3 regions of the Neobacillus sp. NPDC093127 genome follow, and region 2 is predicted to be linked to each of the others. Evidence: riboswitches for the same ligand, from Rfam matches in the RefSeq annotation. Region 2 holds a riboswitch; each other region holds the start of a gene.
The links. A riboswitch is a leader RNA that binds a small molecule or an ion and turns the genes downstream of it on or off. The one in region 2 is predicted to bind lysine.

Region 1 (6,211 bases), on a different contig from region 2:
AGTAAGAAGACAGAAATCGATAAGCAAAAAGTTGTTTCCATGCTGGAAAAAGGTGAAATTACTGCTGAAGAGGCGATTCATTTATTAAAAGAGGGGGAAGCGTAAATGAAGGAAGAAATCTCAAGGGTGTTAACGATGGTGGAAGAAGGCAAGCTTGATAAGGAAAAAGCAACCGAGCTGATTAATGTATTGCAGGGAAAGGATCAGCCAGTCAAACTACAAAAAGAAATACCGTACGGTAACAAAATGTTAAAAATCCGAGTAACCTCAGAGAAGGGTGACAATGTAAACGTAAATCTGCCAATTAATTTGGTCAAGGCAGTACTTAAAGTGGGAACGAATATCGCTGAAAAAATTCCCGAAGCAGCAAAATACGTAAAGGATATTAACGTAGATCTCTTAATTGAAGCCATCGAAAATGAATTAGACGGACAAATTGTCGATATCACATCAGCAAATGGCGATAAAGTGTTCGTAGTGATTGAGTAACCGATGCTTAAGGTCCGTGTAAAGGTAAAGGATAAAAAGTTTACGGTACCTGTTCCGTATCCAGTCTTAAATATTGTTAGTACTGTTATTACTTCAAAAAGATTTAATCGTTTTGTAAACCAGGCAATTGAAAGAGACGGTAGGAAATTCGTAGTCCCCCAAATAGAAAGGAAAGACCTAAAACCGCTGCTTAAGGCATTAGTAAAGCATAAAGGGTTAACGTTGGTTGATACAAAATTAAACGATGGCACTGAAGTGACGGTCAAGTTGTAAAGCATTATCCGAAATTTAGGGATAATGCCTTTTTTTCTTTTTAATTTTAGAAAAAACACGCGATTTCGCGTGCTTCTTCTAAAATAATTAATTTGTCAAATCACATTTCTCTAATGGAATAACCTTGGTTCTTTTCGTGAACTTATAACCTAGCCATAATAGTACGAATAGCGGCAGGCCGATATAGGATACCAGCACACCGTTCCAGTCGATATGGCCGCCCATGAAGGCAGTATAGTTTTGCCCTAAAACCACAAATCCACAAACAGAAAAGGCGAATATCGGACCAAATGGGAAGAATTTCGATTTATATGGTAACAAGCTAAGATCCTTACCTTGTGCGGCAAACGCTTTTCGGAAACGATAATGACAAACAGCGATTCCAAGCCACGCAATAAAGCCGGACATACCTGAAGCGTTTAACAGCCAATTGTATACTTTCCCATCTCCAAACAGGGAAGCAAGGAAGGCTAGGGTACCCACTAAAGATGTTGCGATTAAAGCATTAACTGGAACACCATGTTTGTTTAATTTACCAAGGAATCTTGGGGCTTTACCTTGACGGGCCAAATCCCATAGCATCCGTGTCGACGCATACATCCCGGAATTGCCTGCAGATAATACCGCTGTTAAGATAATAGCATTCATGACAGAAGCGGCGAAGGCGATTCCAGCTTTTTGAAAAACAAGTGTAAACGGGCTGACCCTGACACTCTCAACGGCCAAATTACCATTTGTATAAGGAATAATAAGTCCAATAACTAGAATGGCCAATATATAGAATAAAAGGATCCGCCAAAAAACTTGTTTTACGGCACGTGGAATCGCTTTTGCAGGATTGTCGGTTTCACCTGCAGCAATACCAAGAAGCTCTGTTCCTTGGAAGGAAAAGCCTGCTGCCATGAAGATTCCGAGCATGGCCATAAAACCGCCATGGAAGGGAGCATCGCCAATTGTGAAGTTTTTAAAGCCAATAGCGTGATCGCCCATTATACCTAAAATCATCAACGTTCCAATAATAATAAAGATAACTACCGTTACGACTTTAATGAGGGAGAACCAATATTCAGCTTCCCCAAATCCTTTAACCGAAAGATAATTTAATAAAAACATAATAGCCAAAAAAAGGCTGCTCCATAATATAGATGGGGTATTAGGAAACCAAAATTTCATAATCATTGTCACAGCAGCTAATTCTGCTGCTATCGTAATCGCCCAGTTAAACCAGTAATTCCACCCAAGTGCAAAACCAAGGGAAGGATCAACAAACTTAGAGGCATATGTGCTAAAGCTTCCGGCAACAGGCATATAGGCACCCATTTCTGCTAAACTTGTCATCAAGAAGTAAACCATGAGACCAATAATAAAGTACGATAACAGGGCGCCGCCTGGACCAGCTTCATGGATGGCACCGCCACTTGCAAGAAATAGGCCTGTACCAATTGTTCCGCCAAGTGAAATCATTGTAAGGTGTCGCGATTTTAAACTGCGTTTTAATTCTGATGGATCCTTTTTCGCTGATATTTCACCAATATATTCATTTTCTTTTAATACTCGTGCTGATTGCATTGTCATGACTCCTTCTTTTCTTCATTTCAGTTCAATGCTAGGATTGGGAAATGAGACTCATGATAGCTTTTCAGGAAGGAGTTTGGAATAAAAAATGCCATCGAAGTAGAATCGATGGCATTGTCAATACCCCGCATCATACCTTCCGAAAGATAGCTCAACACGCTCGGCTGGTAAAGCCTCACGTGACAGTTCTGTTCCTATTTGGAGACAGCCCCAGCATGCTTTTCTAGAGATGAAAAACACACTTCGGCAGCTTTTCCTTTCAAACGGAGTCAGGGATGTCTCTTCCATCTCGTCCACTTTACTGATAAAAACCGCGACCTCTACCTCATCGGTTTGATGAGGATTTTTTTATGAAGTTTATTATATTACTAAAGTATAAATAATCTTTTATTATTGTCAATATCCACAGACAATTTATTACTATTGTGAAAAAACTATCAATTTACATTGGATGAGAGAATCGGTATGATTTTAAACTATATTAGATCAGGTATTGGAGGAAACATAAAAATGCGGTTTCTGGGAATAATTACAGGTTCTCTTATTATTGTGATCGCTTTTAACCTATTCTTAATTCCTCACGAGGTGTTAAGCAGCGGCTTGAGTGGAATATCTATGGTTTTTGGGATGATTTCCCCTCTAAATACAGGCTTGGTCAACTTGATATTGAACCTTCCGTTATTGATTATCGGTTATAAAATGCTTGGAAAAAAATTCATCATGAATTCTATCTTCTCGGTAGCAATCATTTCCTTGGGACTTTATTTAGTACCAGTATTTCCAATTGCAAAAGACTCGATTCTTTCCTCGATATTTGGCGGCGCTTTAACAGGTTTGGGGGTAGGAATTGTGTTCCGTTCTTCGGGATCAACTGGAGGATTCGATGTTATTGGCATGATTGTTGCTAGGAAAAAGGACTTTCCCATCGGTGTGCTGCTATCTGGGATGAATGCCGTTGTCATCGTTATAAGTGGATTTTTGTTTAATTGGGATTCCGCCTTAAATACGTTAGTATCCATTTTTGTCACTGGTAAAGTAGTGGATGCCATTTATACGGATCATGCAAAATTAACGATAATGATCATTACAGAAAAAGGTCAAGAAATGAGAGCACATTTACTGACCAATTTGTATCGTGGCTTGACGATTATGGACGGAGTCGGCGGCTATTCAAATGATAAACGAAATGTTTTGGTTACTGTCATTTCCAGGTATGAATTGAATGAGGTAAAAAACCTAATTACCGAAGTAGATCCAGCCGCATTCGTCAACATTACCGAAACCATTGAAGTGATGGGCCTGTTTCATCGGCCTAGTCCCCAATAAAAAGCTTGCACATCTAATTTTTGTGCAAGTTTTTTTATTGTGAATTTAAGAATATTGTTTCCTGATTTATCCGAAAATTTGCTATAATAGAGAGATAATTAAGCATTATGAACGGGAGGCAATCCGATGTAAAATCCTTTACTTTTATCCATATCAATTGAATAAAAAGTGAGGGTGTTTTATGTCTATTATTGTCGGAAAACAGACTTCTTTCCGGTTTCTTTGGTTTGGGCAAATGTTTGCCAACTTGGGAGATATCTTATATATTGTCTGTTTAATTAAGTTGATATTTGATGCGACCGGTTCTGTTACCTATATGTCGCTTGTTCCGTTTTTTAATACCATTTCAGCTTTGATTAGCGGTTTATTGGCACCATTGGTGATTAATAAATACAGACTCAAGTCAATCTTGTTTTATTCACAAAGCGGTAAGACCATCTTGCTGTTTGTATTGACCATAAGTGCTGCTACGTTTAAAATGGGAGGCTTGTTTTGGATCTATTTGCTCATTTGTCTTATTTCTTTTTTAGATGGATGGGCTTCACCTGCACGAAATGCGATGGTACCAAGTCTGGTCGAAGAGGGGAAACTCGTAAAAACGAATAGTTTACTTTCAATATCCGATCAGATTGTCCAGCTGGTTGCCTGGCCAATCGGCAGTATTCTGTTAGTATCCTTAGGTGCCGGTAATATTCTGTGGTTAACCTTCAGCTTGTATTTCATTTCAACGGCTTTAATGGGGTTAATTGAACAAGCTGTACACATCCAAGCTCAAGAGGACCAAACTCGTTTGGATGCCTTGAAAGAGGGCTGGGGAATCATTTGGAAATCTAAACAGCTTCGGACCATCAGTTATATGAACATCCTTGAAACCTTTGCAAACGGGGTATGGATTGCTGCCATTTTGTTTGTATATGTTTCCGAAGCATTAAATAAAGGAGAGAATTGGTGGGGGTTTATTAATGGCTCCTTTTTTGCCGGAATGCTGTTTGCCGGCCTGCTGATTTATCGTTTCTCCTACCTAGTAGAAAGAAATTTAGGAAAAACAATTCTTTGGTCGACCTTTAGTTTAATTGCCATCACCTTAATGTTTGGCATGACCTCGATTCCTTGGTTTGCCCTTTTCGTCTCCTTTATGTTTGGTTTGCCGCAAATGGCCCGGGATGTTGCCGAGACAACGATCATTCAAAAAAGCGCAAGGGAACAGCTGCTTGCCAAAGTCTATTCTGCTCGGGGAACTCTTGTTTTTGCTGCGTTTGGGATTTCGTCGCTCGTGATGGGCTGGATTACAGATGAATTTGGGGTACGAACGACATTTAAGGTTGCAGCTGCCCTGTTCATTTGTTCCTTTTTTATTGCTCTAAGGGGGAGAAGGTATCTTTTTGGCGAGTCCAATATGGAAAGAAATTAATTTTTAGCGGGAAACTACTTGATGGTTTCCCTTTTTTCATAGAAAATAACACTATATTGATAGTAAGAAGGTGATTGTTTAATGCGGCCCATAATATTAGGTATCTTTGCTGCTTTCTTTTTTGCCTTTACGTTTATTTTAAACAGGTCGATGGATTTAGCAGGCGGCAGCTGGATTTGGAGCGCATCGTTACGCTATTTCTTTATGGTTCCATTTCTGTTTATCATCGTAATTGCACGAAAAAACTTTACACCATTGCTTAAAGAAATGAAAAGCCGCCCATTTGCTTGGGCTTCATGGAGTTCGATTGGGTTTGGCTTGTTCTATGCACCGATTTGTTTTTCTGCTTCCTATGCACCTGGGTGGTTAATCGCAGCTACATGGCAAATTACGATTATCTCTGGATCATTGCTGGCGCCGCTCTTTTACGAACAGGTTATGACTGAAAAGGGTACCATTCAATTGAAAGGAAAAATTCCTTTTAAAGGAATGGCGATGTCATCAATCATTTTGCTTGGAATCATCCTAATGCAGCTGCAGCAGGCCAATCATTTATCCTTTGCGGCAATCTCTTTGGGTGTGCTTCCTGTTATCCTAGCCTCCTTTGCCTATCCGCTGGGAAATCGTAAAATGATGGATTTGTGCGGGGGGCGCCTTGATGTTTTCCAACGAGTATTAGGAATGACGCTGGCGAGCATGCCTTTTTGGCTAGTTCTATCCGTGTATGGTTTACGAACAGCTGGACCACCCAGCATCGGACAAACGATCCAATCCAGCTTGGTTGCCATTTCGTCTGGTGTCATCGCAACGATTCTTTTCTTTCATGCCACGGATCTTGTGAGAGGGGATATGCAAAAATTAGCTGCCGTTGAAGCGACTCAATCCATGGAAGTTTTATTCGCAGTTATTGGCGAATTGTTACTTTTGAATTCCTTATTCCCAAATGCTTTATCATGGTGCGGGATGGTATTAGTTATGCTGGGGATGGTGCTGCACAGCTATATTTCAAACAAAAGCAGTACTGCTTCTATTTCAATAACAACAAACGATAACACAATAAACTCCTGAAAAATTTAAATCCTTATCAATCTTGGTTGATAAGGATTTTTACATTACCCATTAAGAAAAGGCGCAAGT
Region 2 (6,211 bases):
GATTTTAAGAAAAACCTCCCACTATCATTTGTTGGCAGTTTGTTTTAAAATTTAAGGATAATTAGGAAAGCGGAAGCGCCCTGTTCAGCGGCGTATGGCCTGGAGCGCTCCAACTGAGATAAAGGAAACACGAAGAGCGTTAGCGATTCGATGTTGACTTATCGTAGGGCGGAGAGCGAAGGACATTAGCCGCTAGGGCGCTGGAGCTGGACAATTCTCGAAGTCCAATGATATAAATTCTGATATTAAAAAAAAACGGATGGGAGTGGCCGGAATGAATGAAATTATCAAGCAGAAACTGACACTGCTGCCGGATCAGCCTGGCTGCTACTTAATGAAAGACCGGCAGGGGACAATTATTTATGTAGGGAAAGCAAAAGTATTAAAAAATCGTGTGCGCTCTTATTTCACCGGTTCGCACGATGGCAAGACGCTCCGGCTTGTAAATGAAATCGAGGACTTTGAATATATCGTAACCTCTTCAAACATCGAAGCACTCTTGCTGGAATTAAACCTAATCAAAAAATACGACCCAAAATACAATATCATGCTGAAGGATGACAAAACCTATCCGTTTATAAAGCTGACTGCGGAAAGACATCCGAAACTAATTATCACAAGAAAAGTAAAAAAGGACAAAGGCAAATACTTTGGTCCATATCCAAACGTTACCGCAGCCAATGAGACAAAAAAACTGCTTGACCGGATTTATCCGCTCCGCAAATGCTCAACGCTTCCCGACCGCGTCTGCCTGTACTACCATTTAGGGCAGTGCCTTGCACCATGTGTGAATGAAGTCGCCGAAGAACAATACAAACAAATGACCGATGAAATTACCCGCTTCCTAAATGGCGGATATAAGGAAATCAAAAAAGAGCTCACCGAAAAAATGACCGCCGCAGCTGAAGAGTTGGATTTCGAGCGGGCAAAGGAATTTCGCGATAAAATTATCCATATCGAAACGATTATGGAAAAGCAAAAAATTACGATGACTGATTTCACCGATCGGGATGTGTTTGGCTATGCAGTCGATAAAGGCTGGATGTGTGTCCAGGTCTTTTTTGTCCGCCAAGGAAAGCTCATCGAACGGGATGTTTCCATGTTTCCTATTTATAACGAGCCAGAGGAAGAAATCTTAACGTTCCTTGGGCAATTTTATACAAAAGCCAATCACTTTAAACCAAAGGAAATTTTAATACAGGATGAAGTAGATCTAAGCCTGGCAGAACAGCTATTAAAGGTAAAGGTTCTGCAGCCGCAGCGGGGGCAGAAAAAAGACCTCGTCAAAATGGCAATAAAAAATGCCAAAATTGCTCTGAATGAAAAGTTTTCATTAATTGAAAAGGACGAGGATCGGACAATTAAAGCGGTAGAAACCCTAGGCGAGCTTTTAGGGATCTATACCCCTCACCGGATTGAGGCATTTGATAACTCCAATATTCAAGGGACTGACCCCGTGTCCGCGATGGTTGTTTTTATCGATGGGAAGGCAAACAATCGAGAATATCGCAAATATAAAATAAAATCGGTTAAGGGTCCCGATGATTATGAATCAATGCGGGAAGTGACGAGAAGAAGGTATTCGCGGGCCTTAAAGGAAGAACTGCCGCTGCCGGATTTAATTATTATTGATGGCGGAAAAGGTCATGTGGAGGCAGTCAGGGATGTGTTAGAAAATGAGCTAGGCTTGGATATCCCGCTGTCAGGGCTTGTGAAGGATGAAAAACACCGAACATCCCAGCTCCTTTACGGCAATCCATTGGAGATTGTTCCTCTGGCAAGAAACAGCCAGGAGTTTTATTTACTCCAAAGAATCCAAGATGAGGTTCACCGTTTTGCGATTACATTTCACCGCCAGCTTCGTGGAAAAAGCGCCTTTCAATCGTTACTGGATGATATTCCAGGCATTGGCGAGAAACGAAAAAAATTATTATTAAAACAGTTTGGCTCAGTGAAAAAAATGAAAGAAGCGGGTGTGGAGGAATTCACAGCACTTGGAATTCCGATAAATGTCGCAGAAGAATTAATCAATAAACTTCATTCACAATGATTGTCAGAAAAAAAAGAACATGCTATAATAAATGAAAATTTAATTTACTATCACTTTTACGTATTAAAGTGAAGGTAGAGGTGCGAGCTTCAAGAGTAGTGGTTCTGAGAAGGATGAGCTTCTGAGAAGAATCATGAAAGGGAAGGTTCGCCGAAGTAAAGAAGATCTCATTTCTTTCTTTGCTGGTCCTGTGTTGAATAAATACTGGATTGTCAAGACGTCTGTCTTGGAGAGCTATCTTACATTGTGTGCGCAAGAATTTTTTGTGTTTATAAAGCAATGAGATGCCCTTCTCATTGCTTTTTTGCGTTAATGGGGAAAAATAACGTATTCAATTGAAAGAGGGAGAAGTCAGGTATGGGGCTTATTGTACAAAAATTCGGAGGAACTTCCGTCGGCAGTGTAAATAAAATTTTAAACGTGGCAGCATGTGTGAAAGAGGAGATAGAGAGAGGCAATAAGGTAGTTGTCGTCGTTTCCGCCATGGGAAAATCGACCGATCAGCTTGTCGGCCTGGCAAAAGAAATTTCGCCACAGCCAAATAAGCGGGATATGGATATGCTCCTTTCCACTGGTGAGCAGGTGACAATTTCGCTCCTGTCAATGGCCTTAAATCAACAAGGAATGGATGCAGTTTCTTTTACCGGCTGGCAGGCAGGAATCGTGACTGAACCTGTTCATGGAAACGCAAGAATCTCGAATATAAATACCGACGCCATCCAGAACCAGCTATCAGCGGGTAAAGTTGTCATTGTTGCTGGATTCCAAGGAATAACAGAAAACGGCGAAATCACCACACTTGGCCGCGGCGGCTCTGATACAACAGCTGTAGCTTTAGCAGCTGCCCTAAAAGCAGATAAGTGCGATATTTACACTGATGTGACCGGAGTGTTTACAACCGATCCAAGGTATGTGAAAGACGCACGCAAATTACTATCTGTTTCTTATGATGAGATGCTTGAGCTCGCTAATTTAGGTGCGGGTGTACTGCATCCAAGGGCAGTGGAGTTTGCCAAAAACTATCAGGTCAAACTTGAGGTTCGTTCAAGTATGGAGAAAATCGAGGGTACAGTCATAGAGGGGGAAGCAGCAATGGAACAAAATCTAGTTGTCCGCGGTGTCGCATTTGAAGATGAAATCACGAGAGTTACCGTATTAGGTCTCACCAATTCATTAACAAGTTTATCAACCATTTTTACTACGCTCGCTCAAAATAATATCAACGTTGACATCATTATCCAAAGCACAACAGAGGCAGGAACAGCCAATTTATCGTTCTCCATCCATACCAATGATTGGCTTGAGACATTAAATGTGCTTGAAGATAATAAAGGCGTGCTCGGTTATGAGCAGCTTGATGCAGAAAATAAATTAGCAAAAGTATCCATCGTTGGCTCCGGAATGATTTCAAACCCTGGTGTGGCAGCCAAAATGTTTGAAGTATTGGCAACCAATAATATCCAAATCAAAATGGTCAGCACATCCGAAATTAAAGTCTCAGCAGTAGTCGAAGAGAAAAACATGCTTAAAGCAGTGGAAGCCTTGCACAAAGCATTCGGACTTGGGAATAATTAGAAAATGGTGTCAGGCACCGTCCTTAGGACGGTGCCTGACACCATGTAAATGAACCGTAGAATTAAATGTGGTCTTTGTTATCCCATTTGACGGTGAATTGGACTTTATTGGATTTCTTTACAGGGTGCTCGTAGGTTTCAGCGATGACTTCTTTTTGAAGTTGGATTTGCTGGGCTAGGAAACCTGCTTCAAGCTGGAAAAAGTGCTCTGCTTTTGATTTCACACGAGACACGATTAAAGGGCTGATTAGTTCAAATTCAAGTTCATTTTTATTTTCCTTTTTTATTTCTAGCTGGCCCCATGAAGCATCAGCGAAAAATTCGATGACTTTATCATAATCAGGTAATGGAAATTTTCGTGCTAGCAGTTTTCCCGCCCAATACAAGATTTCCGGGGTGTCTTTCCCTAGAATCTCCGGTAAAAGGATTTCTCTGATTAGTTCATAACCGAATATGGAGATGGTTCTTGGTTCAGCGGCATTTAGATTTTGATCAACAACTTGGCTTTCTTTCACATGTTTCCCCTCTTTCTATTATTCTATTATATCAATTAGTGTTTAGTTTCAGAACCGTTTACTTTGAAAATCTGATAGAAGAATTTATTATTTTGCAATATTTTTTCATGTTTTCCATCATAATTATCTTTTCCTTACAGACAAAAATTCCTACAGTAAGAAGTTGGTAATTAAAAAGAAGGAAATATAGTTAAATATCATGTCATCCAGTGAAACGAAGGAAATAAATACCAATCCATAATAATATCAATATATTTTAAAAATTTTATTTTTAGTAAAGAATTGTGTATCCGTTTTCTTGACGCTCTATGATGATGGGAGTAAAATGGACATGTCACATTATTGTCACAGTGATGCTTTTGTTTTAATTCTTGAAGGGGAATAGGAGAGAGTGGAAACTTAACATCATTTTTTTACAAATTAAAGGGGGGTAAAATAATGGCGGGTAATCGAGAGTTTGTTAATCGCAGACTGCATTCGCTGCTGGGCGTTATTCCAATCGGGTTATTCCTAGTGCAGCATCTTGTAGTCAACCATTTTATCACAGGAGGACCAGATTCGTTCAATAAGGCTGCAGGTTTTATGGGAAATCTGCCTTTCCGGATTGTTCTGGAAACTGTAGTAATTTATTTACCAATTCTATTTCACGCAATTTATGGACTTTATATTGCTTTTACCGCTAATAGCAATGTCAACAGGTATGGTACATACAGGAACTGGATGTACATACTGCAGCGTATATCAGGTGTGATTACACTGATTTTTATTGCATGGCACGTATGGCAAACACGTGTAGCTGCAGCATTTGGAGCCGAGGTTTCCTATGACATGATGCATGATATTCTATCATCACCATTTATGTTCGTTTTCTATTTAGTTGGGGTTCTTTCAACCATTTTCCATTTTGCTAATGGTTTATGGTCATTCCTTGTTAGCTGGGGAATCACTGTGTCACCACGTTCACAAGTTATTTCTACATACGTGACAATTGGTGTTTTTGTTGTTCTAGCTTTTATTGCGGTTCGAACACTAGTTGCATTTGTTTCTTAATAGAAAAGCGGAAGCGCCCGTTTAGCGCTGGAGCTGGACATTTTATCAAAGTTCAAAGATTAAAATTTTGCTATCATTAAGAAAAGCTTCGGAAAAATAAGGAATTATTGATTGAGGGAGTGAGTCACGAATGAGTAAGGGTAAAGTGATTGTAGTCGGCGGCGGCTTAGCGGGCCTAATGGCTACCATCAAAGTTGCAGAATCAGGAACACCGGTAGAACTATTTTCGTTAGTTCCGGTTAAACGTTCTCACTCTGTTTGTGCCCAAGGCGGTATTAATGGAGCAGTAAATACAAAAGGTGAAGGGGATTCTCCGTGGATTCACTTTGACGATACCGTTTATGGCGGCGATTTCTTAGCGAATCAGCCTCCAGTGAAGGCGATGTGTGACGCGGCACCATTTATTATTAATTTATTTGACCGGATGGGAGTTATGTTTAACCGTACTCCTGAAGGATTACTAGATTTCCGTCGCTTTGGCGGAACACAGCATCACCGTACAGCATTTGCAGGTGCAACAACTGGCCAGCAATTGCTTTATGCGTTGGACGAACAGGTTCGCCGCCATGAAGTGGACGGCTTGGTTACAAAGTATGAGGGCTGGGAATTCCTTGGTACCGTTATTGATGATGATGGCGTCTGCCGCGGGGTTGTCGTTCAAAACCTTAAAACGATGGAAATTAAATCGTTCTCTGGTGATGCTGTCATCATGGCAACAGGCGGCCCCGGGATTATTTTTGGCAAGTCAACCAACTCCGTTATTAATACTGGTTCTGCTGCATCAATCGTTTATCAGCAGGGTGCTACATACGCAAATGGTGAGATGATCCAAATCCATCCTACTGCGATCCCTGGTGATGATAAGCTGCGTTTAATGAGTGAATCAGCACGTGGTGAAGGCGGCCGGATTTGGACATATAAAGATGGAAAGCCATGGTACTTCTTGGAAGAAAAATATCCTGCATACGGAAACCTTGTACCAAGGGATATTGCCACACGCGAAATTTTTGATGTTTGTGTTC
Region 3 (6,211 bases), on a different contig from region 2:
GACGCGCTCGTGTCATTTTAAACATGGAAGATGCTGATTTAGAAGATGGAGATATATTAGTCACGACCTTTACTGACCCTAGCTGGACACCGTTGTTTGTATCGATAAAAGGCCTAGTCACCGAAGTTGGTGGACTGATGACCCATGGAGCCGTTATCGCACGTGAATATGGCTTACCAGCAGTTGTCGGAGTGGAAAATGCTACCAAACTCATAAAAGATGGGCAACGGATTCGCGTGCATGGGACTGAAGGGTATATCGAAATCTTATAATTAGTGAATATAAGCTACCGAAGCTGGGGAAATGTTCCAAGTTAGGTAGCTTATAATGGCTATAAGCGACCGAAGCCGGGAAAATCGACCAATTTGGGTAATTATATGGGACAATGTTCCTGACTCCATATCCCGCCGCAGGAATTTTCTATTTTCGCTTGAATATTATAATAAAGAGCGTTTGGGGGTATATTATGAATGAGAATAAGTTAAAGCACCTTGAATTTATTCAGGGGGTCATTAATCGGATGGGGCAAAATTCCTTTTTATTGAAGGGGTGGACCGTTACACTTGTTGCTGGGCTTTTTGTTTTTGCGAATACCCAAGATATGGACTGGAGAATGATTTCGATTGCCTTCATACCTAGTATTTTCTTTTGGCTTTTGGATGGTTATTTTCTTTGGCAGGAAAAGTTGTTCAGAAACCTTTATGATCATATTCGAAAAATAGGCGAGGGAGAGCCAATCGATTTTTCAATGGATGTGAAACCATTTGTGTTCGAAACAAGCTCATGGATCCGTATTTGTCTTTCTAATACATTAAGCCTATTTTATTTCCCAATAATTGTTATTATCATAATCACCATGACGCTTGTTTGTAAATATTGATTCCTGTGGTTAAATATAACAAAAAAGGCTGATATAATGATATAAAAAATATTGCGAACGAACATTTATGGAGGGAGAAATGACCAGAATCAAACCACGATTATTTATTGGCTCTGCCAGAGAATCCGCTGACTATGTTGATGCTATTCATGAAGCACTTACTCATGTTGCTGAGGTTACTCCTTGGACCGCAGGTGCATTTCGCCCGCTCGAATATAATATGGAAAGCCTTGAACGACAATTAGATGAAAATGATTTTGCTGTATTTGTATTTTCACCGGATGATGTTGTAAATATACGAGGTACCATTACATTTACGACAAGGGACAATACTTTGTTTGAAATGGGGTTATTCTGGGGTAGGTTAAGAAGAGGAAGAGTCTTTTATATTATTCCTCATACAACACCGGAAAGTGAGGAAGCAAAAGGGTTTCGTTTACCTTCCGATCTGGACGGGCTTACTGTATTAAGGTACGAAATGCGTGCTGATCATAATCACGATGCTGCAGTTAATGTCGCTTGCAGGGTGATCAAACGAAAAATTCGCGAGTTGGGCGTCTTTCAAAATCCAGCGAAGCTCTTAGCGGAAGCTCAAGCAAACAGGGAAAAAGACTATGCCTTAATTCGTATCCTTCGAACCTTGTCAAAACGACTTTTAGCAGACCCAGCGAAAAAGTTTGAATATCTACAAGAAGCTGTTCGGAACGCTTATCTTGCTCCATCATCCTATTATGTTGAAGGAATAGGGGTCTGGCAAGCGGAGGGAATTGATGGGCTGAAACAAATAGCGGGAAATGATGGTATAGGGAAATTTTACCCGTTTAATGTGAATGAAAACAGGCGAAAAACAGATAGAATTATTGTCGTTGATTGTTTTTTACAGAGTAACGAGCTTGTTTTTCAAAAGAATAATACAGCCTTTGATAATACGTATGTATTATGTTACCCTATAGGTAATCAATTGGTTCTGACGGTTGAATTAACGGGAAGAAGGCTATTAAGCCAAGCAGAGATTGACGATATTTTTCTCGATAATTACAATCTTTTAAGCACGATTAACACTATCTTTGGAGGTGCATCTTCATGAGCAGAGCAGCGGTATCAAAAGTAGACCAAAAATCGTATAAACTTGGAGAAACTGTTACAGGTGTAAGAGCGGTTATCACCTCCATTCACGGAAAAGAAGAATCAGGAAAAGTTATCTATAAACGAAAAGCAGACTATCGAGATGACCCCTATCAGAAGCGGGCATAGGGGACAGGAAGCCCGTTCTCTTGTCCTTGACAGATAATAGGGGTTATTGTAAAATCAAAACATAATTTAATAGGACCTCACTTTTGCTAGTGAGGTAGAGGCGCGGTGTTTATTAGTCTTTAGTGGAGCTTGAGAAGCTATGATTCTAAGGAGAAGGAAATGTCGCCGAAGCTTGTAATATTCTCAGTATTACTTGCTGGGTCTGCAGTGAAGAACTGCAGGACTGTCTCAATAAACGTCCCGGTTTATTGAGTTGAGCTATCTCATTTGGGGAAAGAAGAGGACTGTAGGGTAATTGTATATAACGAGACCTGAGTTTACCTCAGGTCTCTTTTTGTTTTGCAAATTGCCTGAAAAAAATAAAAAATGCCATTTTTTTTTGAAAAAGAGGAGGAGAACGTAATGACGAGAAAAAAATTATCTTTTTTAATAGTAATCTCTTTAATTATGATGCTGCTATTGTCGGCATGTGGTACAAGCAGCAGTTCAGGGAAGAAGGATGGAGCGGGAGAAGCAACGTTTAAGGTTGGCCTTGAAGCTGGGTATGCACCATTTAACTGGACGCAATCAGATGATGCTAATGGCGGAGTTAAAATTGATGGCAATGCAGAATACGCTGGCGGATATGATGTAGAAATCGCCAAAAAAATTGCGGATGGCTTAGGGAAAAAGCTAGTGATTGTGAAAACAGAATGGGACGGCCTTGTTCCTGCGTTAGCTTCTGGAAAAATTGATGCCATCATTGCAGGGATGTCACCAACAGCTGAGCGCAAAGCGACGATTGACTTCACAGACAATTATTATAAATCGAATTTAGTAATGGTTGTGAAGAAAGGCGGAAAATTCGATGGGGCAACGTCCATTCAAGATTTTAAAGGAGCAAAGATATCAGCTCAATTGAATACCTTCCACTACTCGGTCATTGACCAGATTAAAGGGGTAAAAAAGCAGCCGGCGATGGATAACTTCCCGGCAATGAGGGTGGCCCTTGAGTCAGGTGTAATTGATGGATATGTTTCCGAACGCCCAGAAGGTATAAGCGCCCAGTCTGCAAACGAACACTATAAAATGATCGAATTTAATGACGGCTTTAAGACATCGGATGATGATACGTCGATCGCTGTCGGCGTTGCTAAAGACAGTAAATTAACGGATAAAATCAATAAAATCTTATCAGGCATTTCAGAAGATGAACAGACAAGCATTATGGATGCTGCTATTAAAAATCAACCGGCAGCCCAATAATTTTTCAGGGGGGAACCGGGTGCATTTGGATGCATTCGGTTTTATCCGTTCTATGCTTTTAAAAAAAGGAGAACAATTATGACGTTTGATTGGGTAATAAAAATTGTTTCAAACAATTGGCCAATGTTTCTTCGCGGTGCGGGTGTGACGTTGTTAATTGCGATTACAGGGACGATTTTGGGCTTTATTATCGGCCTGTTGATAGGGGTTATTCGAACCATTCCTACTCCTGAACGAGGAGTAAAAAGAATTTTCCTCAAAATAATTAATGCGATTCTTTCAATCTATATTGAGGTGTTCCGTGGAACACCGATGATTGTACAAGCGATGGTTATTTTTTATGGTTCAGCTTTAGCATTCGGTATGGATATGAACCGAATTTACGCGGCGATCTTAATCGTATCGATCAATACTGGAGCCTATATGTCGGAAATCATTCGCGGCGGGATTGTTTCGATTGATAAGGGACAATATGAAGCAGCACAGGCAATTGGAATGACTCATTTTCAAATCATGAAGAATGTAGTTTTGCCGCAGGCGATTCGCAATATTTTGCCGGCAACAGGTAATGAGTTTGTGATTAATATTAAGGACACATCCGTTCTTAACGTCATTTCAGTATCAGAATTATTTTTCCAGACAAAGTCAATCGCCGGAAATAACTTTAGGTATTTTGAGTCATTTTTCGTTGCTTGCGTGCTTTATTTTATTATGACCTTCACTGTGACTAGAATTCTTCGTTACATCGAAAGGAAATTAGACGGCCCGGACAATTATATAATGTATGCCAACCAAATGCAGGTAGAGACACCTGAAGATCTGCTGCGCAAAACAAAAAATCACCTGTAGAGGAAGGAGGAGAGAATTAGATGGAAAAGGTTGTTGAGATTCAGCACTTAAGTAAATCCTTTGGGAGCCATGAAGTATTAAAGGATATTAATTTCACAGTCAATAAAGGGGAAGTTGTTTGTATTATTGGCTCATCGGGCTCAGGGAAATCAACGCTTCTTCGCTGTGTTAATCTTTTGGAAAAACCAAGTGGCGGACAAATCATCTATCAAGGTGAGAACATTTTAGATAATAAGCATGATATTACCGCATACAGGACAAAATTAGGAATGGTTTTCCAGCAATTCAATTTATTTAATAATCATAATGTGTTAAACAACTGTACGGTTGGTCAAATGAAAGTGTTAAAACGTTCCCGTGAAGAGGCCGAGAAAGTGGCGCTAAAATATTTGCAAGTTGTCGGTATGGATCAATATGTGAATGCAAAGCCGAAACAATTATCCGGCGGTCAAAAACAACGTGTCGCCATTGCGAGAGCCCTTTCAATGGAGCCGGATGTGATGTTATTTGACGAACCAACATCAGCGCTCGATCCGGAAATGGTCGGAGAGGTTCTCAAGGTGATGAAGGAGCTCGCTGGCAGTGGTCTCACGATGTTAATCGTCACCCATGAAATGGGATTCGCAAAAGAAGTATCAGACCGTGTTGTCTTTATGGACAAAGGCGTGATTGCCGAAGAGGGAAGTCCTGAACAAATCTTCAATCAGCCAACACAAGATCGTACGAAAGAATTTTTAAAACGCACCTTAACCCAAACAGTTTAGTGGTAGCACCACCGCTTGTGGCGCTGCGGCTTGAAATCCTCTATAGATTAAATAACAAATTACCACCCTTTGGTTCACAGAGGGTGGTTTTTCATTTCTTCAATCTTACATAGTCCTCAAATTGTCGGAATGGTATTATCTGAAAACTAGGAAATCCCTCCTAAAGATAAATATCAATCGATAAATTCTCCTAATTTTCTTTATATTTCTTTAATTTCCCTTAACTTCCAATTTACAAAAGCGGAGTAAGATTGGTTTTGTAAACAAACCCAATCAAAAAGGAGATGTTAAAATGAAACACAAAAAGTTACTGGCAGCATCGCTTGTTACCTTGCTTCTTGGTTCCACGTCAACCTATGCGGCTTATACGAAATTGGTCGGTCCAAAAGAAGATGGAACAGCTGTAACCCCTCACGGCTGGACGGTTACGCCTCCGGGTTCACAAGTGACGCTTGGTAATTTTCCAATGGGTGGTGCCTTAAGTCCGGATCATCGCTATCTTATTGTTTCCAATGATGGTCAAGGTGACCAATCTATTCAAGTGGTTGATGTTAGCACCCAGCAAGTCGTTCAGACCATTCCCTACAAATCTCCCGAAGCCCTTTATTTAGGGGTTACTTTTAGTCCGGACGGTAAAACGGTCTATGCATCAGCAGGCGGCAATAACAAAATCCGCGTCTATGGATTTGAAAATGGAGCATTAACGGAGCGTTCTCCGATTATGCTGACAGATAAAAACAAAACAAACTTCTATCCGGCCGGATTATCTGTTTCAAAGGATGGAAAGTATCTATTAGTTGCCAATAATTTAAACCATTCCGTATCAAAAGTAGATCTCACCACCAATCAAATTTTAAAAACCACCTCTGTTGGTAAAAATCCTTACACAGCGGAATTAAGCCATGATGGGAAATCCCTTTATGTCAGCAACTGGGGTGAAAGCAGCATCAGTGTCGTGGACCCAGAAACGTTAACCATTAAAAGCACGATTCCTGTCGGACTGCATCCGAATGCGATTATTGAAAACACGGCGGACGGTAAACTCTATGTAGCGAATTCCGACAGTGATTCCATTTCCGTCATTGACCCTAATCAACAAAAAGAAATCAAAACAATTTCCCTAAGCCCGTATAAAAATGCTCCCACAGGAAGCCAGCCCAATGCGCTTGCCTTAAGTAAGGATGGAAAAACTCTTTACGTTTCGAACGGAGGAAATAAC

Region 1: it holds a riboswitch for lysine, as region 2 does, so the genes downstream of both, ACIQCO_RS12340 (amino acid permease) here and ACIQCO_RS22175 (aspartate kinase) in region 2, are expected to answer to the same signal.
Region 3: it holds a riboswitch for lysine, as region 2 does, so the genes downstream of both, ACIQCO_RS06645 (transporter substrate-binding domain-containing protein) here and ACIQCO_RS22175 (aspartate kinase) in region 2, are expected to answer to the same signal.

Annotation. Positions count from the first base shown of each region.
Region 1 covers NZ_JBIVOP010000007.1:185,198-191,408, forward strand. Annotated here, with positions in the region: gene ACIQCO_RS12325 (DUF2089 domain-containing protein) at 1-105, shown strand, start outside; gene ACIQCO_RS12330 (SHOCT-like domain-containing protein) at 106-489, shown strand; gene ACIQCO_RS12335 (hypothetical protein) at 493-762, shown strand; gene ACIQCO_RS12340 (amino acid permease) at 850-2,337, opposite strand; lysine riboswitch at 2,477-2,668, opposite strand; gene ACIQCO_RS12345 (YitT family protein) at 2,848-3,663, shown strand; gene ACIQCO_RS12350 (MFS transporter) at 3,845-5,074, shown strand; gene ACIQCO_RS12355 (DMT family transporter) at 5,156-6,142, shown strand; gene ACIQCO_RS12360 (DUF421 domain-containing protein) at 6,187-6,211, opposite strand, start outside.
Region 2 covers NZ_JBIVOP010000020.1:26,191-32,401, reverse strand. Annotated here, with positions in the region: gene uvrC (excinuclease ABC subunit UvrC) at 275-2,050, shown strand; lysine riboswitch at 2,118-2,295, shown strand; gene ACIQCO_RS22175 (aspartate kinase) at 2,408-3,625, shown strand; gene ACIQCO_RS22170 (YslB family protein) at 3,687-4,139, opposite strand; gene ACIQCO_RS22165 (succinate dehydrogenase cytochrome b558 subunit) at 4,578-5,189, shown strand; gene sdhA (succinate dehydrogenase flavoprotein subunit) at 5,320-6,211, shown strand, end outside.
Region 3 covers NZ_JBIVOP010000003.1:293,004-299,214, reverse strand. Annotated here, with positions in the region: gene ppsA (phosphoenolpyruvate synthase) at 1-272, shown strand, start outside; gene ACIQCO_RS06660 (hypothetical protein) at 467-880, shown strand; gene ACIQCO_RS06655 (TIR domain-containing protein) at 960-1,967, shown strand; gene ACIQCO_RS06650 (hypothetical protein) at 1,964-2,134, shown strand; lysine riboswitch at 2,222-2,403, shown strand; gene ACIQCO_RS06645 (transporter substrate-binding domain-containing protein) at 2,537-3,379, shown strand; gene ACIQCO_RS06640 (amino acid ABC transporter permease) at 3,458-4,228, shown strand; gene ACIQCO_RS06635 (amino acid ABC transporter ATP-binding protein) at 4,249-4,992, shown strand; gene ACIQCO_RS06630 (glutaminyl-peptide cyclotransferase) at 5,285-6,211, shown strand, end outside.